3 regions of the Cohnella candida genome follow, and region 2 is predicted to be linked to each of the others. Evidence: a T-box and tRNA genes for the amino acid it is inferred to sense, from the RefSeq annotation. Region 2 holds a T-box; the other regions hold tRNA genes.
The links. A T-box is a leader RNA that pairs with one kind of tRNA and senses whether it is charged. The one in region 2 lies ahead of leuS (leucine--tRNA ligase), so its partner is inferred to be a tRNA-Leu.

Region 1 (7,461 bases), 1.6 Mb from region 2:
ATTTTCTCGTTCGCTCCGACGACCAAACCGCTCTGTACGGCTTCGGCAATCGCCTGCTTCGCCCAAGATTCCACCTTAGCGGCATCCGTGAATCCGGACAAAAGAGCTGCGGAATTACTGCCCTCTGCTGCCGTCCATCCTGTAAGTTTCAGTGCCTGCACCAACACGTATATGGCTTCCTGACGGGTAATCGTATTGTTCGGACGGAACGTGCCGTCGCGGTATCCGTGCAGAAGTCCGTATTCCTCCGCTTTGCCCACCGCGCCTGCATACCAGGAATCCGAGCTTACGTCGCTGAACGTAACCTTCCCGCCTGTTTCCGGTAATCCCAGAGCACGAACCATGATTGCCGCGAACTCCGCCCGGGTGATCGCCTGATCCGGTCCGAAGCTCGTTTCGTTCACGCCGCTGACGACCATCCGAGAGCCCATGTCGTTCACGGCTTCTTGAGCCCAATGTCCACTCAAGTCCTTAAAAGCTACAGGGTGCCAAACCAGCGAATAAGTACTGTTGGTCAGACTGTTTACCACAGCGTAATAGCGGCCATCCCGCTTTGTGACATAGGTCGGCACGTGCCGGGTCGTTCCGTCCGCATCCAGCACGATCGCGGTGGTGATCTTCGATGGATCCACGCCTTCGGGAAGCGGGATTTCCCTCTCGACGTAAGCGGAGAATTTGTCCAAATTCACCGTCTTGCCGTTATAGGTAGCCGTAACCGTAAAATCCACGGGTGGAACGACGACTTCGAAGCCCGTTTCATCCGTTCGGCTCTCTAAAAGCTTGACTTTGGAGTCGTCGCTTTTGGCGATATCCACGTGAACGACGATTTCGGTCAATGCCGGAGGCTCGCCGAGTTGATCGGATATCTTGTCGATGAAAACTTCGGATGCGGGCAGTTTATACGTACCCACAGGAGTCTGCACTTCGAGCACAGCGTTCTTGTTTTCCAGGGCTTTAACGGCTTCACCCGTCAAAACCGCCGTGACTTTATCCACACTCTGCGTGACGGGAATAATGACGACCGGCTTATCCGATTCCTTGGCCAATTGAGCCGACAACTTGGATGTATCCACGGTCGCCGTCAGCACCGTCTGCCCGTTTTCCTTGCGGGTAGATCCGGTTGCGATCCGGTCCTGGGGTTGTCCGTTCACGATGACGCGGAATCCCGTAGATTCATCATTGGTGGAAGGCGTAGTGCTGGGTGTATCCCCATTAACGTTTTGAATATTCGAGATTGCGATCGTTTGTACATAAGCGGCACCATAGTTATCTTGCACGTATACGGAATAAGTTCCGTTCGCCGTAACTGTAAATTTAGCTTCGTACACGCCGTCCGTCACGGTCATTTGGCTCGTGAAGTCGTTGCCGAATGCCGGATTCGAAAAATCGGAAACCGTTTTGTCCCCTGCCGCCCACCTCATCTCGGATACTCCGTTGGAGTCTCCATAAACGTTTGAGGTGACCTCAACGCTGCTGGCCGGAGCCGTCGGAGATGCGGTAAGGGATATGGCTAGCTGAGAAATTTTATAGACTTCCAGATAATACGTATTGACCGCGGTGCCGCTTGTTACCTTCAACGTATAACGGTTTTTGCCGTCATGAACGTTGGGATCCGTATACCCGGTTGACTTATTTCCGCTCAGAGTCGTCCCGTTCTCGTCTTTCACCGTCACGGCTGCCGTCGGATCGAGCGTCACAGGGAACAGTTTGACGGAACTCACGGAAGTTGAGGTGAACGCCGAGTAAGTGGCCATGGCTACATTGTAGGAGACAGGAATGTCGCTACCGCTGCCTTCCTTCACGGTCAAACCGGCCAATGCCGCCGACCTGACGGTGAACGCCTTCATGGACTCCCCGCCGTCTGCGTTCTTCAGATAGACCGTATATGTGCCCGGACCCGGAACGTCGAACGTACCCGTAAACGAAGTGCCTCCGGTACGGAATGCGGCAAGACCGGCCGCTTTGTTGCCTGTCAGATCTCCCGTCGCCCATTTCGATTCAACCAAAGGACTGCCGTTAGCGCTGAAGTCTCGGACTTGCACGGTTCCGCTGCCGGTCGCCGCCGTGGCGGATGAGTCGATCAGCACAGCCGGCAAGAAAATCGGTTTCGGATATTGTCCGTCCTCGAGTAACCAAGCAGAAGAATCCCAGTCGGCAAAAGTACTGGCCGTTTTCATTTCAACCGTTGTCTTTCCTGCGGCGCCCGTACCCGTGCAATTCGCCGTGATACCCGAAACGTCCGTATCCCAGTAACTGTATGTAACGGCTGGAACAGTCACGCCGGTGCCGCACAGACCTCCGCCGATCGAAGGCATTCCCGAAACCGATGCAAAGCTGTTCGTGACGATTCCGTATTGGTCGGCTCTCCCCATGAGTCCGCCATAAGATCCTGCCGACTTATTCTGGTTTTTAATACCCGTGAGATCGCCGATTGCCCGTACGTTACGAATGGTGCCCCCGTTATATTGCTCTCCTGCGACCACGCCGCCATAATATCCGGCATTCCCTATCGTGGCGTTAACGTCCGTATTCTCGATGACGGAGGTATGGCGCAACTCTCCGACGACACCCCCGGCGGTAGAGGCGGAAGTGGTGGAATTCCCCGTAACGTAGGCATACGAAATCTTGGTTCCGTAGTAGGCAGCTCCGCTAAGCAAACCCGTGAGGCCGGTACCGGACACGGAGCCGGTTACCCTTACGTTCGTGACGGTCGTATTGAAAGTCATGATACCGGCTAACCCGCCAGTTTGAGATCCCGACACATTCACATTCGACAGATTCAAATTCATGATCGTCGCGCCGTTTAATTGACCAAACAGTCCTGTAAGCGTGGCCGTATTGTGGGCAATGGTCAGGTTTTTAATGGTATACCCGTTGCCGTCCAGCGTACCGTTGAAGTAACCGGAATAATCAGGTGCAATCGGCGTCCACTCAAGCCCTGCCAGATCGATATCCGCACCCAGCTTGAAATACGGCTTCGGCGTCGCGCTTAAGGTGTTTCGTGTCCAATCAAGGCCATTCACCGTGGTGATTACGTAAGGATCGGCAGCAGTTCCCGAACCGGTACCGGGAAAGGCTGGAACTGCCGCTTCGGCGGTCCGAATCCCCAGGTTGCCTATCCATGCTGCAACCAACATCAGGCTAAGCGCCCATTTCAGCCACAAACTCCCGCGTTTCTTCATGCGTGTCATTCTCTCCTCGTTCTGTTCGATTCGACATGTGTTTCCATTTTACGACATGCCCACTTAACAAAAACTGAACAAGAAGATGAGGATGACGAACATTTCGAAAACAACAAAAAAGAAGCCTTGCTTCGCAAGGCTTCCGGGTTGGATATGTATGGTGCGGTCGAGAGGACTCGAACCTCCACGGCTGTTACACCACTAGAACCTGAATCTAGCGCGTCTGCCAATTCCGCCACGACCGCATGCCACATGTGAAGGCGCTCGGCAGAACCTGTCGCAATCACGAGACTTATCATAGCACGGTGCGTGAACGGGAGTCAAGCCGGATTCGAAAGTTCAAATTTTCAGTTTTTATGCTCTCTCAATAACTGGGAGAAACGGCTCCGCGCGAACCGAAATCGTCGTTCACATGTCCGAACGCGGACGAAAATTCGGTATCCTGCAAATAATCCTGCATGCCGGCGGCAACCGGCTGCCCCGCCCCATCAACGATCCCGCTGCGGCGTTCCTTATCCATACTGAGCGCACCTTGCACCCGCAGCACGCCCTGGGACAGCGCATGCCCGCTTGCCGCTGCTGCGGCGACGGCGGCAGCCTCCATGATCTGACGGTCGCTGGCTCCCTTGGACTGGGCCTCCTGCACGTGATAATAGGTGCAGATTTCATTGTTGGCGAACAGGGAGATGCCTAGCGCGATCAGTTGCTTCGTTTTCTCGTCGAGTTCGCCCGCGGCGAAGCATTCGCCCGTAAAACCGTGGTAAGACTCCGCCACGTTCGGCAGCGTGCCCGCAAGCACGGCGACTTCGTTCTTGTAATGCGTGACTTTATCCGTAGACAGAGACATATGGACTCCTCCTTTCATGGAACCTAATTTTCCACAAGGAGGAACTCTCCATACCTACATTTCCTCGTTCCAGATGCGGGGCTCGTCCGCCGGTTGAATCCTGTATTTGCGGTCCAGCTTGACGACGCGGCGGTTCTGGCGCCGTATCAAAACGCTGGCGTCGTCCCAAGCCACGACGATGCCGATCACGTCATTTTGTTCCAACGCGTCGCGCACGACCCGGACTTTCGTCCCTTCCACCCGCAGGCGGTCCAACTCGTTCTCGTCCACCATTTTGACCTCCTCGGTCTTGTTATACTGAAAATAAAAACCCGCGGAACGGCGGTTCCGCGGGCCTGAAGCAAAATCGCAGCGCCTGGAATTTACCCGACGTGCTCCATCGAATCGTTCGTCTCGTACCAATAATCCAACACCTTGCCGGACATGACGCGGCTGCGGACGTATTCCGCCTGGCGTTCCGTAAACGAATCGGTCCACGGAATTTCCAGCTCTTCGCACATCTTCACGACCGTGAGCAGTTCCGACCATGCGACGTAGCGTTTGTACCAGAAAAATTGCGGGTGCTCGATCATATAAGGATACAGATCGTCGAACTCGGTATGTTTGCAGTCGAGCGCGCGCTCGAAATGGACTTTGGCGTCTTCCAACTTATGCATGAAATAATCGACGGACGGCTGAATGTTTCCCATTGCTGCTCGCCTCCCTTTCTGCAGGTCCCCTCTATTATACGTGATCGTGAGCGGCACGAAAAGGGATGTTTCGCCCGGATGGGGCGATTTTATTCGGCGAACGTGATCTCGTTGTTGTCCAGGGACTTGATTTTCACGAGCGACTCGAGCCGGTAGCCGAGCTCCCGCAGCGTTCTCCCGCCTGCCTGGAACGACTTCTCCAGCACGATTCCGATGCCGGCGAGGCGCGCCCCGGATTGCTCGACGATGCGGATCAGCCCGCGGGCCGCATCCCCATTGGCGATAATATCATCGATGAATAAGACCGTATCTTCCGGTTGCAACAGATGCCGCGAAACGATGAGATCCGTCACGATCCCCTTCGTAAAGGAAGGCACTCTTTCCATATATGCGTCCGGTTCGCCGAGAAGCGTCTTCTTGCGTCTCGCGAACACGAGCGGCACGCCCAGTTCCAAAGCGGTCGCGAAAGCGACGGGGATGCCGGAAGACTCCACCGTGATCACCTTGGTGATCGCCACGCCGGCGAAACGCCGCGCGAATTCCCGCCCCATCTCCATCGTAAGCTGAGGATCGACGCCGTGGTTCAGCAGCGAATCGACCTTGAGCACATCGGAGTTCAGGACACTGGCTTCCTTCAAAAGCCGTTCCTTCAAAATGTCCATATTTCCACCCCGCCCGATCTTTTTCCGTTTAACGTATCATATCTGCTAATGTTGCGCAATCAAAAAAAGACGAAACCCTCCGATCGCGTCGGAACGGGTTTCGTCTCGCGGCCCTCGGCCGTCATAGCGGTCAGCGGGCGTGCAGTTCCTGTTTCTCGGCCAGCATATGCACGGCCAAAATGAACATCGCGTGGGACCAGGTCAGCGGCACGACCCAAGCCGTTCCGCCGGTTTCCTTGTCCACCTGTTCGGGCAGAAGGCCGGACTCCGTGACGTGGTCGAGCGCGTAGTCGAGCAGCTTTCTCGCCTCGTCGTACCGCCCTTGCAGCGTCCGGAAATGGCCGAGCCACAGCGTGGTCAGAATCCAAGGGTTGCCTCCGATGTAGGAGTCGTCCTCGTATCGCCGGATGCCTCCGACCGGATGGGAAGTGAGCAGCTTTTCCACGGCGTCTGCCGTATGGGCCATCCGGGATTCACCGGCCGGCACCATGCCGAACGGAACGCTGAGGCCCAGCAGGCTCACGTCGACGATCGGATCGAATTCCAACACGTGGCGGACGTAAGCTTTATCCCGCGGCAGGACTTCACCCTTCTCCCCGCGCGCAATCGCCGTATCATAGGCTTCCTTGGAAACCGTAATTTTGCGTCCGCGGTAGTAGGAGGATTTGGCCTCGTTCCAGCTGCCGTCTTCGACCGACTTGGCGATGCCGCGCGCGGCCTCATCCCAAGCCTGGGCCAGGTCATCGCGCCCTTGCCGCCGGGCGAAGGACGCCGCCGCGGTCAGGCCGCCGTATACCGCCGCGGCGGAATACGTGTGCTCCGCTTCGCGCTCTTCCCACAAATCGCGGCTCGGAAGCGGCAGCCCCGTCTCCGGATCGATGAAGCCGGCCAAATACGCCGCCCCCTTCTCTACCGCGGGCCACATGCGGGCCAGGAAAGCCTCGTCTTCGCCCGAATGGACGAAATACTCCCACATGCCCCATAGCAGCGAAGCGCCTTCGTCGATTTGCAGCCCCCAGCTCGGAGCCAGACGTCCGTCGTGATAGTGGCGCTGCTGCCAAGAGCCGTCCGGCTCCTGGGCCGAAACCGCCCAGTCGTAAAATTTCTCGGACAACGATCCGAGCCCGGCCGCGTTGAACGCGGTCGTGACGAAAGCCGCGTCGCGGCCCCAACTATACCCGTAGCCCCCGCAACGGGTAAAGTATTCGTCGAACTCGGGTGCGGCCACGATTGTACCCGTCTTCTCGTCGGCCATCAGCTTCATGGCCAGCAAAGAACGTTCGTAGAGTGTCCGGATTTCCTCGCCGCCTCCCGGACAAGGAGCGGCGTTCGCAAGGAAACGGTCCCAATAGGCGAGCGTGTCCGCGAGCCATTCGGCCGCTGGGATGCTCTTCGCTTCCGCGAGAGCATCCAGCGCTTCTCCGCGAGACATGCCCGCCGCGTAATAAATCGGCAGTTCCACCGTGGTTCCGGGCGTTAGCGTGCCCAGATCCCATTCCAGGACGCCGTCGGATTGCATGTCGATCGTATTGCCGTTCGTTTCTCCCCGAAGCGCGGCATGGCGGGCTCCGCCGCCGGCTTGATAGCCCGCGCACTCGGATGAGCTTCCTACCGCGAATGCATATTCATGGCGGAAATGAAGCAGCGCGTCGTGTTCCCCCCGGAACTCCGTCGTCGCGAAAAGCTCATTGTCCGCTATGCGGAAAGATCCGTAATGCACGAAAGATACGCGCCCCGGCCCTTCTCCCCGATAGGTCAGCCGGTATAACCGAACGAAAATCGGCTTGCCCGGCACCGCGAAGTCCGTCTGCTCGACCGTAACCGGCGCATCCGGATGGGAGGCGGTTACGCGATAAGCGTTGCTTCGCGGGACGTATCCCGCGTCGTGGCTCCATCCGTCCCCGGCGTCGTCGAACCAGGATACGCCCCCCGGCGCCCCGTCCCACTTCAGTCCCGTACGGATTTCGTCCACATGCTGCGGAATGTCGATGTGCGGCCACCACAGCCGATACAATCTCCCGGTTCTTCCGAGGGAAACCAGCATCTCGGAATTGCCCGCGATCGCGTCGATCAGATAGGGC
Region 2 (7,461 bases):
GGACGCGATCCGGTACCACACGTCCGGTCGCGATAAGATGACGCTTCTCGACAAGATCGTGTGCTTGGCCGATTACATCGAGCCGGGCCGCGATTTTCCCGGCGTGAATAAGATCCGCCGTCTGGCGGAGCATAGTTTGGAAGAAGGGCTTGTCGCAGGGTTCGATTCCACGGTTACCCTGCTGGTGGAGAAAGGCAAACGCATTTTTCCTTTGACGGTAATCGCCCGTAACGGACTGATCGAAGAAATCAAACAACGCGGTCGAACCGAACGCAATGGAGGTTGAGACATGGCAGGAAAATCGGAACAACTGCTCAAAACGGTCGTAGCCGGAGCCGAGGATAAGAAAGCCCACGATCTCGTGGCGCTTGATTTGCAAGGCATTTCGCTCGTCGCGGACTATTTCGTCATTTGCCACGGCAATTCCGATACGCAGGTGCTGGCGATCGCGACGGAAATCCGCAAACGCGCGGAGGAAGGCGGCTTCCGGGTCCGCTTGGAAGGCATGGATACGGCCCGCTGGGTATTGATCGACATGGGAGACGTCGTCGCGCACGTGTTCCATAAGGACGAACGCGAGTACTATCATCTCGAGCGTCTGTGGTCCGACGCGAAGGCCGTGGAAACCGTATGACGCTCCAAGCCGGCACGACCGAGCGCTTGAAGGTCCGCAGGGAGACGCCTCCCTACGGCTGGTTCGTCGGCGAAGGGGACGAAGGCGGCGCGGAAATTCTTTTTCCTTACGGAGAAGCGGTCGTCAGCCGTCCCCAGCCGGGCGACGAGACGGAGCTCTTCCTGTTCCATGACGACAAAGGGCGGCTGACCGCCACGCAGCGGAAACCGCTCATTCAACTGGGCGAAATGGCCCGTCTCGCCGTGGCCGACTTTCACCCCCGCTTCGGCTACTTCCTCGAAATGGGCATCGGCCGCCAGCTGCTGCTTCCTCTCAAGGAACTGCCGGAAGAACGGAAAAACGCGTGGCCGCAAACGGGAGACGAGCTGCACGTCGTCATGAAGCACGACAAGGAAGGCCGCATGCTCGCCCGCTTGGCCAAGGTGGACGATTTCGCGGACGCGGCCATTCGGGCACCCGGCGTTTGGAAAAACGAGTGGAAGGAAGCCTGGGTGACCGACGTTTTCCGCGACGGCGCTTTCGCCTTGGTGGAAGGCGGCGTTATCGGTTACGGAGCGCTCGGGTACGTGCATGAATCCGCCATGGCGGGAACGCTTCGGATCGGCCAGAAATTCAAGGCGAGAGTGGCCCAGGTGCGGGATGACGGCCGGGTGACGCTCACGATGAAGCAGCCGAAAGAAACGGGCCGGCTGGAGGACGCCGACCGGATTTTGGCGTTTCTGAAGGAAAGGCCGGGCGGTGGCATGCCGTATTCCGACGAGACGCCCGCGGACATTATCCAGAAGCGTTTCGACTTAAGCAAGTCGGCTTTTAAACGCGCGCTCGGCAAACTGATGAAAGAAGGACTCGTGATCCAGAAAGCGAGTTGGACCTATTTGAAGGACCGTCCCGAGGGAGCGGCCGAAAGCCCGTCCGGGCAGCCGGATCGGGAGGACGTGTGACGTTTCTCCGGTAACATCCGAGAACGACAGATGGAAAGGGGGAGACAGCATGCGTTCCTATCGGGAATTCGCTTCCGTGTATGACCGGCTGATGGAAGAGATGCCTTACGCGGAATGGCTCATATTCGCGAGGCGGTGCTTCGAAAAGTACGGCATGCCGAAGTCGGTCGTCGATCTCGGCTGCGGGACGGGTAACATTTCGATTCCGCTGGCCAAATCCGGCTTCGAGGTATTCGGCATCGACCTGTCGTCCGACATGCTGGCCATCGCGCGCAGCAAGTGGGACGAGCCGCCCTCCTCCATCGGCACGGGCGGCGGCGCGGGATCCATTCGCTGGCTGCAGCAAGACATGCGCGACTGGGATTTGCCGAGGCCGGTCGATGCCGTCATCAGCTTCTGCGACTGTTTGAACTATTTGACCGAGCCGGAGGACGTCGTGAGTACGCTTCGCCAAACGTACGCCGGACTCGCGCCGGGCGGACTGTTCGTATTCGACGTGCATGCGCCGCGGACGCTCGAGAAATACGCCGAGGAACAGCCCTTCGTATACGACGAGAAAGACGTCGCGTATTTGTGGACTTCGGAATACGATGCGGAAGACCGGATCATCCGCCACGACCTCACCTTCTTCGTGCGGGACGAGTCGGCGGGAGGTGCCGCATCGGGCCTTTACCGGAGGTTTACCGAGTCGCATGCCCAGCGGGCTTACGACCCGGAGTGGATCGCGGAGCGGCTGAAAGCCGCCGGCTTCGAGCTGCTTCATCGGAGCGCCGATTTCGAGTGGGACGCCCCGAGCGAGGATTCGGAAAGACTGTTTTACGTCGCGAGGAAGCCGAAATGAAGATCATAGATCCGTAAAATCAACAAAGCGGTTCCTCCTGCGTGCAGGGGGAGCCGCTTTTCGCGAACAACGCGGTACGGGAATTTGACGAACGAATACAGCCGGTCAGGACGCCGATCTGAACGTGAAACAAGCACCGCCCCAGTCCGAATCTCGATATTCGATCACCCCGCCTATCCGATCCGCGATTTGTCTGCAGATCGTCAAACCGAGGCCGGTTCCCCCGCCCGGGCCTTTGAAGAATCGAGAAAAAACGGCTTCTCTTAGTGGCTCGGGAACCCCTTCCCCGTCATCCTCCACACGGATCGCCCATACGCCATGCCTGTCCTCCACGGTAACCCTCGCTTGGCTTTGGGCATGGCGAACGGCGTTGTGGAGCAGATTGATCATGACTTGGAAAACCTGTTCTTGAGGCAAATCGATTTCCGGCATTTCCGGACCTGCGACAGATACGGTTACGTTTCTTTCGGCAGCGTAAGGAGCGATGATTTCCACCGTTCGTTCTGTCAACTCCCGCAAATTGACCGGAGTTGCCGGCCACTCTTCGCTCACTTGATCTAACTGGGCCATCTCCAGCAGTTTCTCCACCATTTGGATGAGTCGGTTAGATTCGTTTTGGATAACGGAAAGGGCTTGCTCCTGCGGAATGACCTGGTCTTGGATCGCCAGCGCGTATCCCTGGATGGACATGAGCGGCGTGCGAAGCTCGTGGGATACGCGGTGCAAAAATTCGGACTGTTGATCATGATGGTTCCGGATCCGGACGGCCATGGCCCGAAACGTATGAATCAGCTGCCCGATTTCCGAATCCGATTCGCTGGGCGGAATGGCGTTTGCATCTCCGTAGGGCTGAAACTCTCCGACCATCCGCCGTAGTTTCAGCAGGGGACGCGTCGTATTCCAAACGAACAGCATCCCGATCATGAAAATGAACAGGGAACCCGCAGCCAAAGCGATGGCGGTGACCCCGATCCATTGCCGATTGAAACCTCTGAGATCCTCGATGTGGGTAAAGAGCATGAGCCTCGTTTTGGGGCTGTCGATATCCTCTACCGTATAGAGCCATTCGGCTCCTTCCGTGCGGATCTTGCCGGTCGTTCCGCTCTGGCCGGCGGCGGGTACCGAACCGATCCAGGAAGGGATGCTGGAGGCGACGACTTTATTTTTGGCGTCCAGCACGGCGTATTCGGCGGCGAACAGATGGTCTTTGAAACGCAGATCGAGCGCCGCGTCGTCCAGGTCCGCGATTTGTCCGCCGTTCAAAACTTCCAGAGCTTTTTCCATCTGCAGTTCGAGCTGGGTGACGGCCTGGTCGCGAAGGAGATCCGCTGTAGACCTGTAGAATAAGAAAATCGTTACCGCGATGGAAAAAAACATGACAAGGGCCAATGAAAGGAATAAGCGTCCCCGAATCGTTTTCATCCGTTTTTTACCTTGGCTTTGTATCCGAAGCTCCACACCGTCTCGATGGTTACGGTCGAGCCTGCTTCGGCCAATTTTCGGCGAAGACGCCTGACCAAATCGTCCACCGCGCGTACATCGCCTACGAAGTCGTATTGCCACACCTGCCGGATGAGCTGCTCACGTCCGAAGGGCCGATCGGGGTGCGACAGCAAATACGAAAACAAATCGTATTCCCTTGCCGTCAAGGATAATTCGCTTCCGGCGACTTCGACGCGGCGGTAGTCCCGAAACACGGCTGCGTTGCCCCTTCGGAGGGCAGGGCTCGGCTCTTCCGGGTATTGGAATGTTGGGTTGGACGCAACGAGCCGGAGGAGGGATTTGACCCGGCCGACCAGTTCGCGCGGGTTAAAAGGCTTGGCCAAAAAATCGTTGCAGCCCAGCTCCAGTCCGATGATACGGTCGGTTTCGGCTCCCTTGGCGGAAATCATGACGATAGGCATTTCCGTGAAAGTACGCAGCTCCGTCAATAAGGCGAGCCCGTTTGCGCCGGGCATCATAATGTCGAGGACCAAAGCGTCCGGATGGTGCTGCCGGATGAATTCCGTCAGTCCATTGCCGTCGGCGAACGAGGACACTTGAAAGCCTTCCTTGCGCATGTACTCCGAAATCAAATTCAAAATCGGCAAATCATCGTCAACCACGGTAATATGGGGCATGTCCATTCCTCCGGTGATGCGAGTCGCTGTACTCCCATCCTAGCAAAACAAACGACCCGAAGCGAGACGGCTGTCTTCTCGCTTCGGGCGGGTATGTCGTTTTGGCGGTTACTTCTTGGTGGAAGGCTTAGCAACAGATTTTTTCACGTGTTTCACGATTTTGTGTTTCGTTTTCTTCGTTTTTTTCACCGGATGCTTCACGACCTTGCCGGTCGGCGCCGACTTGGTGGTAACCTTGACGGCTGCAGTATGGGTCGCGGTTGTCTTCGCGGGGGCAGCGGCGAAGGCGCTGCTTGCACCCGTGATCAGCAGAACCGCGGTCGTTGCGGCAATCAGGCTCTTGGACATTTTCTTCATGTGGAGTGCTCCTCTCTGAATGGGGTACGTGAAAATCGTAACTCGCAAATTTGGGACAGGTGCTTCACAATTATGTAAAAAGTATGGGAAATAACGGGCGGCCGGAACATCCGCCGGCCGGAAGGGCGAACCTTGACATCTTTTGCATCGGATCGCTATAATCAGGGCATATCTGTTTGGCTTTGATAAGGAGTAGTAGTCCTTGTACGCGTCCCTCAGAGAGCCGGGTTTGGTGGAAGCCGGCGGACCGTGCAGACGAACTCGCCTTGGAGCCTCCGCACCAACCGGACTCGATGCCGTCCGAGAACTGCGGCGTTTCCCCTCGTTACGGGGATCAAGGGGGCGGATTCCCAAGCAGGGAGACGCCAACTAGGGTGGTACCGCGGGATTTTAATCTCCCGTCCCTAGCGACATTCGCTGGGGGCGGGAGTTTTTGTTTTCCATGCGGACTTCAACTAAAGGAGATTCGACCGGCATGAGCCAAGAAAACCAGCAAGGCTACAAACCGCAGACGATCGAGCCCAAGTGGCAGAAGTATTGGGACGAGAACAAGACGTTCCGCACGACGGAAGATCCGGGCAAAAAGAAGTTTTACGCCCTCGACATGTTTCCGTATCCTTCGGGAGCGGGACTCCACGTCGGACACCCGGAAGGCTACACCGCGACCGACATCGTCAGCCGCTACAAGCGGATGAAGGGCTTCAACGTGCTGCACCCGATGGGGTGGGACGCATTCGGCTTGCCGGCCGAGCAATACGCCCTGCAGACGGGCCGCCATCCGCGCGACATCACGGTGGAGAACATCAACAACTTCCGCCGCCAGATCAAGTCGCTCGGCTTCTCCTATGACTGGGACCGCGAGTTCAGCACGACGGACCCGGACTACTACAAATGGACGCAATGGATTTTCATCCAGTTGTACAAGAAGGGCCTCGCCTACGTGGCGGAGGTGCCGGTCAACTGGTGTCCGGCTCTCGGCACGGTTCTCGCGAACGAGGAAGTCATCGACGGCCTCAGCGAACGCGGCGGCCATCCGGTCATTCGGAAGCCGATGCGTCAGTGGATGCTGAAAATCACCGAGTACGCCGAACGCCTGCTGGACGATCTCGAGGAGCTCGATTGGTCCGAGAGCATCAAGGACATGCAGCGCAACTGGATCGGCAAGTCGACGGGGGCGGAAGTTACTTTCGCCATCGATGGTCATGACGCATCGCTGACAGTATTCACGACGAGGCCGGATACGCTGTTCGGCGCGACGTACTGCGTGCTGGCGCCGGAGCATGAGCTCGTCGCCGCCATCGTATCCGCGGACCAGAAGGCGGCCGTCGAAGCTTACGTGGACCTGGCAGCCCGCAAAAGCGATCTGGAGCGGACCGATCTCGCGAAAGACAAAACGGGCGTGTTCACGGGCGCTTACGCGGTCAACCCGGTCAGCGGAGCCAAGGTGCCGATCTGGATCGCAGACTACGTGCTCAGCGGCTACGGAACGGGAGCCATCATGGCGGTGCCGGGCCACGACGAGCGCGACTGGGAGTTCGCGAAGAAGTTCGGGCTGCCGATCGTGGAAGTCGTGGCGGGCGGCAATGTCGAAGAAGCCGCGTTCACGGGAGACGGAGAGCATGTGAACTCCGATTTCCTGAACGGGCTTTCGACGCCTGACGCGATCGCGGCCATGATCGAATGGCTGGAGAAGGACGGCAGCGGCCGGGGCAAGGTGACCTACCGCTTGCGCGACTGGCTGTTCAGCCGCCAGCGTTACTGGGGGGAACCGATTCCGGTTCTTCACTTCGAGGACGGCACGATGGAGACGGTGCCGGAAGAGGAGCTTCCGCTGCTGCTGCCGGACGTGGACGCGATCGAGCCTTCCGGAACCGGAGAGTCGCCGCTCGCCAACGTCGAAGACTGGCTGTATGTGACCGATCCGCGAACCGGCCGCAAGGCGCGCCGCGAAACGAACACGATGCCGCAATGGGCCGGCAGCTGCTGGTACTACCTGCGGTTCATCGATCCGCATAACCACAAGGAAATTTGTTCGCCCGAGAAGCAGCGCGAGTGGCTGCCGGTCGACCTCTACATCGGCGGGGCGGAGCATGCGGTCCTTCACTTGCTGTACGCCCGTTTCTGGCACAAGGTGCTGTACGACATCGGGGTCGTCCAGACGAAGGAACCGTTCCACAAGCTGGTCAACCAGGGCATGATTTTGGGCACGAACAATGAGAAAATGTCCAAGTCGCGCGGCAACGTCATCAATCCGGACGACATCGTGAACGAATTCGGCGCGGATACGCTGCGGATGTACGAGATGTTCATGGGCCCGCTGGAGGCGACGAAGCCTTGGAACACGAACGGCGTCGAAGGCGTCTACCGGTTCCTCGCGCGCGTCTGGCGCCTGTTCGTGGACGACAGCGGCAAGCTGAGCGGGAAGATCCAGGACGTACCGGGCGACGAATCGTTCCGCAGAACCTGGCATAAAACGATCAAGAAGCTGACGGAAGACTACGAGGGGCTCCGTTTCAACACGGCGATCAGCCAGCTGATGATTTTCGTCAACGAGGCGTATAAGACCGA
Region 3 (7,461 bases), 1.6 Mb from region 2:
GCGGGGCATCAAGCAAGTTTTCGATCCGCAAAACCTGCTGAACCCCGGGAAGATGTTCGCCAAAGAAACGAGAAAAAGAGTGGTGATCGACCGTGGCTGAGACCAACGCCCACACGCACATCCAGAATAAGCCGGCGATCGATCACGCGAACCCGCTCGCCCGGACGCTGCACGCGAAGCTCGACTACGACCAATTGACCAACTGCATGCGCTGCGGCTTCTGTCTGCCGGCCTGTCCGACATTCCGGGAAACGGGCGTGGAACCGGAATCGCCCCGCGGCCGCATCGCGCTGATGAAAGCCGTCGCGGACGGCCTCATGGATCCCGATCAGGCGTTTCAGGATCAGATGAACCATTGCCTCGGCTGCCGGGCGTGCGAGCCGGTCTGTCCGGCGGACGTCAAATACGGGCAACTGATCGAACAAGCGAGGGATGCCATCGAAGACCATGCGGAGCATAGCGCGCCTGTGAGCGGACTTCGAAAGCTGATCTTCAAAGGCGTATTCCCTCACCGCAGCCGTCTGCGTTTGCTTGGCAAGTCGATCGCCTTCTATCAGAAATCCGGTTTGCGAAGCCTGGCGCGGGGAAGCGGAGTCATGAAGCTGCTGCCGAAATCGGTGCGCGAAATGGAGCGCATCTTGCCGGACGCGTCGGGACAAGGAGTGATCGAACGATTGGGGACCGTCTATCCCGCCAAGGGAGAGCCGATCGCGCGGGTCGCGCTGTTCCGCGGCTGCGTGATGGACGTCCTGTTCGCGGAAACGAACGTCAATACCGTAAAGCTGCTGTCCGAGGCCGGTTTCGAAGTGGTCATCCCGCGTGAGCAGGCTTGCTGCGGCGCGCTACATGCGCACGCGGGGGAGATGGAGCAGGCAAGGGATCTCGCCCGCCGGAATTTGGAGGCGTTCAAGGACGCCGGCATCTCGTACATCGTTTCGAACGCGGGCGGCTGCGGCGCTCTCTTGGTCGAATACGACCATCTGCTGAGCGAGGATCCGGCCTATCGCGAACCGGCTCGCGAATTTTCCGACCGGGTCATCGACGTCAGCCGGCTGCTCGTCGAACGCGGCCGTCTTCCTTCGTTCGCTGACGAGGAGGCGAATGCCGCGAATCCGGTAACCATCACTTATCAGGATTCCTGCCATCTACGCAACGTCATGCGCAGCTCCGATGCTCCCCGGCAGCTCATGAAACAGGTGGCGAACGTGACGTTCACGGAAATGTGCGAAGCGGACCGCTGCTGCGGCTCCGCCGGGATCTATAACATCACGCAGCCGGAGATGGCCGGGCAGGTCCTCGAGCATAAAATGGAAAACGCCCGGGATACGCAGGCGCGCTATCTGCTCACCAGCAATCCGGGCTGTTTGCTTCAAATGAAATTAGGCGTGGAGAAGCACGGGAACGGCTCTCCGATGGAAGTGAAACACGTCGTCGATTTCCTTTATGAAAGAATCGCCGGCGGGGGAACGAGCGGCAAACCGTAATTTAAAGCGCGCCGCCCGTGAGATATTTCTCCGTTAAAATCGTCAGCAGTTCGATGCCGACCTGGTTATGCCCGCCTTCGGGCAGGATCAGGTCGGCGTATTTTTTGGAAGGCTCGATGAACGCTTCGTGCATCGGCTTCACCGTCGTCAAATATTGGTCGTGGATCGATTGGATCGTGCGGCCGCGTTCCTCGATGTCACGGACGACCCGCCGAAGAATGCGGACGTCGGGGTCCGTATCGACGAACACTTTAATATGGAGCATCTCCCGCAGCTTTTCGTCCGATAACACGTGCAAGCCTTCAATGATGACGATCTTGTTCGGCTGAAGCTCCATGGTCGCGGTGGTGGAACGGGCATGCACCGAAAAGTCGTAAACCGGAGCCTGCACGGTCAGACCTTGCAGCAGACGGCCGAGGTCATCGATGAGCTGCTCGTTATCGAAAGCCAGCGGGTGGTCGTAGTTGATTTTCTCGCGTTCCGCAAAGCTGAGATGGGGATTGTTTTTGTAATAATTGTCCTGGGAGATGAACGTGACTTTGTCCGATCCCAGACGGTCGATGACGGAGCGGGCTACCGTCGTTTTGCCGGAGCCGGTGCCGCCGGCGATGCCGATGATGAGCATGGTGTTTCTCGAAACCTCCCCAAGTTGTTAGCCGGTACAATCGATAATTGTAGCATACCTCGGGACAAGACACACCTGGGGAATGCCTGAATCCAAAAAATGTGATTTGACACCGCGCGCCGAGCCGTGTTAGTATACTAATCGTTGACGTTGCGAAAACAACGCTGACATGCGGTCGTGGCGGAATTGGCAGACGCGCTAGATTCAGGTTCTAGTGGTGTAACAGCCGTGGAGGTTCGAGTCCTCTCGACCGCACCACCCACACATTCGAGATCCAGCCTTCGGGCTGGATTTTTTTCATTCCACGAAAATCAGACAGGCAAGGAACGCTGGGTTCCTTGCCTGTTTTCATTCTATTCGCCGTTAGTAAGCGTTGGAGCCGATTCTTCGGATCGTTTCCTCAATGAACATCGGTTCGTCCTCCGGCGTGCGGGACATGATGAAGTTTCCGTCCACGACGACCGGCTTGTCCACGAACACGGCGCCGTCCACGGCGGCGATTTCCTCCGCGATGCCGGGGTAAGAAGTAAAGGTCTTGTTCCTCATTAATCCTGCGCTCGCCAGCACTTGCGGGCCATGGCAGATCGCGGATATCGGCATGTCCAGCCGGTCGGCCTCGCGGACAAAGTTCAGAACCGCTTCGCTCTCCCGGAGGTGCGAAGGCGATTTGCCGCCGGGAATGATGACGGCCGCGTAATCCGCCGCAACGGCTTCGTCCGCGGACAGGTGCGTCGTATACGAGACGGTGCCTTTTTTGCCCCGCAGCTCCTTGTCTTTCTCGAGCCCAATAATAACGGCGTCATGGCCGTTTTTGACAATGGCTTCGTAAGGATTTCTCATCTCGGAGTCCTCGAAGTCTTCCGCGAGCAAAAAAGCGACTTTTTTGGAATCGGACTTCATGTAAATCACTTCCCGTTCCCGTCAGATTGGCCCGAAAAACCGGGCATATGCCTGAATACCCGGCCGGGAAACCGATGAAACGCCGCCTTGTCGAAACCGACTCGTTTGTTAGCATAATTTTATGTTACAATCACATCTACTTAGACTAACGAAGGGTGGACGAAAACGATGGCGCCATGGCTTCGCGGGATCGCGCGTCTCATCCAATGGCCGGCCGAGAGGATGGAGCGGAGGCTGTTCGTCGTTTTCCTGTTTCTCATCATCCTGCCGATCGGGGCTCTCGGTTACTTCTCGGCGCAGCGCTACACCAACTCGATCGAGAAGAACACGGTTACTTACATGTCCCAAGTGTCGGACAAAATGATCAGCAAACTGGACGATTATATGGAAGACATGAAGAAAATATCGATCATTCCTTCGTATGTCGATCAGATCAAAGACGGGCTCAAAATGTCCAACCGATTTTATGAAAGCCGTTCCATGCAGGACGGCGAAGGCGCGGACAACGCCGAGGAAGGCATCCTGCCGAACGAAGAGCTCATCCTGCTCAAAATCCGCGCCCAGGTGGAAAGCAGCATTTATTTCATGAACAACATCAAAAGCGGAACGAATACCGTATACTTGTTCGACCGGTACGGACATTCTTATTACGTTCTCAAAAACGAGAGCGTACGGAGCGACCTGAACACGGTTTACGATACCTGGCAAGCCGCGGCGCACAAAGCCGGCGGAACTCCCGTCCTGCTCAGCACGCAGGAGGTGTCGGGCGTGGCCTCGTCCAAACGCTACGTGTTCACGGTCGTCCGCGAAATCATCACGACCTCCTACGAAACGATCGGCATGATCGCGGTGGACGCGAACATCGGCGTGATCGAGAATATCGTCAAGGATTTGGACCAGGCGACGCACGGGACGACGTTGATCGTGGACGATGCGGGCCGGGTCATCTTCGACAGCGAAAAGAAGTACTTGGCTCAAAATTTGAGCCGCAGCGATCTGCTGCGCCAGGCGTCCGGTACGGAAGGCAGCTTCCATGCCCGCGTCGACGGCGTGCCGGTCTTGACGATCTATAAGCAATCGCCCAATACCGGTTGGAAGGTCCTCACGACGATCCCGGAAAAACAGCTGATGCAGGACGCCTACCGGAACCGGAATTTCACGCTGCTGACGTCGGTCGCCATTATTGTTTTCGCGCTGCTGATTTCCCTTGTGCTGACTGTCGCGCTCACGCGGCCGCTGCGGTCTCTCGTGCGAATCATGAGGGAAGTGCAGAACGGCAACATGGACGTGATGTTCCAGGTCAAACGGAGGGACGAGATCGGCTTGGTCGGCAGCGCGTTCAACCGGATGGTCGCGAGGGTAAAAGCTTTGATCGAAGACGTATATATGGCGGGTCAGCGGAAGCAGGAGGCCGAGCTTGAAGCGCTGCAAAACCAGATCAACCCCCACTTCATCTACAATACGCTCGAAGCGATCCGGATGACGGCCGTCATCCATGACGATACGGAGGTCAGCGAAATGGCGCAGCTGCTCGGAAAGCTGCTCCGGTACGGCATCGGCACGGGCAGCGAGACGGTTCCGCTCGCCCGGGAGTTCGAGCACCTCGAGATGTACGTCACGCTGCTCAATTTCCGTTATGGCAACAAGTTCTCTTTATCGTTGCCCGAGGAACCGGTGGATTTGCAAATGCCGGTCATGAAGCTTCTGTTCCAGCCCATCGTGGAAAACGCCGTTTACCACGGATTGGACGAAACGAAGCCGGGAATGAAGATCGTCATTTCCTACCGGACGGAAGGGCCGGACCATGTGTTCGAAGTCCGCGACGACGGTGCCGGCATGAGCCCGGAAGCGTTGGCGAAGCTGCGCTCGAGACTGTCGGAGACGGCTCCGTCATCCGGCAACGGGGGAATCGGTTTGCGCAACGTACATGAGCGGCTGAAGCTGCTGTTTGGGGAAGCTTACGGAATCGGTATCGAAAGCGAGCTTGGCGAGGGAACGGCCGTCAGCGTCCGTTTTCCCTTGCAGCGGGAGAAGGGGGACGGATCGAATGGTTAAGGTCGTGCTGGTGGATGATGAAGAAAGAATCCGGATGGGGCTGGCGAAACTGATCGCGCAGGTCGGACCGGAATACGAGGTGACCGGCCTCTACGCGAGCGGCCCCGAGCTGCTCGCGGACCTGGACGCGATCGAAGCCGACTTGCTCATCACCGATATCAAGATGCCGAACATGAACGGACTGGACCTGCTCGACAAACTGAGCGCGCTCAAACCGGCCTGGAAGCTGGCCGTGCTGAGCGGCTTCGACGATTTCGCCTACGCCCGCCAGGCGCTTCGCCTCGGCGTGGAGGATTATTTGCTCAAACCGGTGGATACGGGGGAGCTGGCCCAGCTTTTGCGGAAGGTGAAGCAGCAGCTCGAAACGAAGCAGGAGCCGATTCGGCAGGAGGACCATATTCGCCTGCTCATGTTCAGCGAACCGGATACCGTTCCCGCGCCGCTCCGGGAAGAAGCCGAACGGGAGCTTTCGCGGTCGCCGGTTTTTAAAGAATATTACGCGGTATTCGCCGTGCACGGTATCTTGGAGAATCTGTTGGAAGAAGTGAAAGCGGCCGCGTCCGCCCTTCATCGAGATTGCATCGCCGAGCCGAGGGACACGAACCTCGCCGTATTGATCGTCTCCATCCGGGAAGGAGACCATGCGAATACCGTCGGAGAAATGGGGCAAACGCTGTTGCGTAGGCTGCCTCCGGCATTCCGCGGCCGCGTTGGAGCGGGTGAGGTGTTCCGCGGTGCGGGATGGCTGCGCGAAGCCTACCGGCAGGCAGCGACGGCCGTTCAGCATGCTTGGTACACGGACGGGAAATCCTTGTTCGAGAGCCATGCCCAGCTGCCGCGCAAGCCGGAAGCCCAGGCTTCTCCGCATCCGATCGTGCTGCTGAACCGCGATTTTCGGGAAGCACTGGAGATGCACGATTTCGAGAGGGCGATGGCCAATTTGCGGCAGTGGCTGGATGATCTTAAGCGGAGAAGGCCGTCTTGGGCCGAACTTCGCACGGGCTGCGAGACGGTGATGGCTATGATCCGCGGCGATAAAGCGGATGCGGGAGAGGGAGAAACCCGGCAAACTCATCCGGAGACGGAGTCGTTTTCCGCCGAACCCCTGCGGTACGCAGACCGGGATGCCTTCACAAGCGCCTTCCTCTCCGCCGTGGAAGCCGCTTTCCGAAGCTTGCAGGAGGACAAGCAGGAAAACCGGGTGGTCGAAACGGTGAAAGCTTACATTCACCAACACTACACGGAGGAACTGGAGCTTAGTCGGCTTGCCGATGTGGTTTACCTGACGCCGAGTTATTTGAGCAAGCTTTTCAAAACCGAGACCGGCGAAACGATCACCGATTTCCTCATTTCCGTGAGGATGGAACGCGCCAAAGCGCTGCTTCGGGATAAACACGCCCTGAAAACATACGAGGTGGGCGAGAAGGTCGGATACGCGGATCCGGCTTACTTCAACAAGGTTTTCAAGAAAGTGGTCGGATGCACGCCGAAAGAGTTTCGCGAACGTGTTAGGCATTAATTATCTAAATTTAAGACAATGAAAACAAACAGAGTCCCTTAAAGAACATAACGAATCGATGTATAATCGATTTGTAAGCGTTTGCTCCTTTTTCATGAGATTCGTGATGAAATGCGGGAGCCATCGGAAAGGGGCAGGTCATATGTTTAACCTGAGTTACAAAGCGCAGCGGCTGTGGATCCTTTTCGGATTCCTGACGGTTCCGCTCATCCTGCTGGGCATGTTTTCGATTTACCCGGCACTGGCTCTTTTCTATTTCAGTTTCACCAACTGGGACGGACTGGGCTTCGACATGAAATGGATCGGCCTGGCCAACTACACGGAAATTTTCAGCCGGGCGGACATTTTCGCCGTCTTCAAAACGAACCTTTACTACTTCGTGGGCGGCCTGATCCAGACATCGATCGCGCTCTGGTTCGCCATTATCCTGAGCAACAAGCTGCGCGGCCGATATTTCTTCCGCGTGATGCTGTTCCTGCCGTACGTGCTGCACAGCGTCGCTACGGTCATCATGTTCAAAAACGTGTATCACGCCGAATACGGTTCGCTGAATACGCTGCTGGGCGTGCTCGGCCTCGAGTCGTGGCAGCAGCAATGGTTGGGGAATCCCCATCTCGTCAACTATTCGCTGGCTTTCATCTCGATGTGGAAGTATTTCGGCCTCAGCATGGTCATCTTCATCGGCGCGCTGCAGTCGATTCCGAAGGATCTGTACGAAGCGGCCAAGATCGACGGGGCTTCGGGCTGGCAAAGCTTCAAGTTCATCACCGTTCCGAGCATCCGCCGCGTCATCGAGTTGATGTTGATCCTCACGCTCACCGGCGCCCTCGAAGCGTTCGATATCCCTTACGTCATGATGCTCGGCGCCAACGGAACGA

Region 1: it has a tRNA-Leu gene. The T-box ahead of leuS (leucine--tRNA ligase) is inferred to sense a tRNA for this amino acid. The anticodon was not compared.
Region 3: it has a tRNA-Leu gene. The T-box ahead of leuS (leucine--tRNA ligase) is inferred to sense a tRNA for this amino acid. The anticodon was not compared.

Annotation. Positions count from the first base shown of each region.
Region 1 covers NZ_CP033433.1:2,381,529-2,388,989, forward strand. The annotation lists gene EAV92_RS11300 (S-layer homology domain-containing protein) at 1-3,182, opposite strand, end outside; tRNA gene EAV92_RS11305 (tRNA-Leu) at 3,341-3,427, opposite strand; partial or broken gene EAV92_RS11310 (carboxymuconolactone decarboxylase family protein) at 3,706-4,029, opposite strand; gene EAV92_RS11315 (hypothetical protein) at 4,084-4,302, opposite strand; gene EAV92_RS11320 (hypothetical protein) at 4,392-4,718, opposite strand; gene EAV92_RS11325 (xanthine phosphoribosyltransferase) at 4,808-5,380, opposite strand; gene EAV92_RS11330 (glycoside hydrolase family 15 protein) at 5,511-7,461, opposite strand, start outside.
Region 2 covers NZ_CP033433.1:751,326-758,786, forward strand. The annotation lists gene yqeK (bis(5'-nucleosyl)-tetraphosphatase (symmetrical) YqeK) at 1-286, shown strand, start outside; gene rsfS (ribosome silencing factor) at 290-634, shown strand; gene EAV92_RS03415 (CvfB family protein) at 631-1,575, shown strand; gene EAV92_RS03420 (class I SAM-dependent DNA methyltransferase) at 1,625-2,416, shown strand; gene EAV92_RS03425 (HAMP domain-containing sensor histidine kinase) at 2,522-3,838, opposite strand; gene EAV92_RS03430 (response regulator transcription factor) at 3,835-4,536, opposite strand; gene EAV92_RS03435 (hypothetical protein) at 4,645-4,893, opposite strand; T-box leader at 5,067-5,302, shown strand; gene leuS (leucine--tRNA ligase) at 5,369-7,461, shown strand, end outside.
Region 3 covers NZ_CP033433.1:2,371,542-2,379,002, reverse strand. The annotation lists gene EAV92_RS11290 (FAD-binding oxidoreductase) at 1-100, shown strand, start outside; gene EAV92_RS11285 ((Fe-S)-binding protein) at 93-1,484, shown strand; gene udk (uridine kinase) at 1,486-2,109, opposite strand; tRNA gene EAV92_RS11275 (tRNA-Leu) at 2,281-2,367, shown strand; gene EAV92_RS11270 (type 1 glutamine amidotransferase domain-containing protein) at 2,473-3,009, opposite strand; gene EAV92_RS11265 (cache domain-containing sensor histidine kinase) at 3,178-5,064, shown strand; gene EAV92_RS11260 (response regulator) at 5,057-6,583, shown strand; gene EAV92_RS11255 (carbohydrate ABC transporter permease) at 6,726-7,461, shown strand, end outside.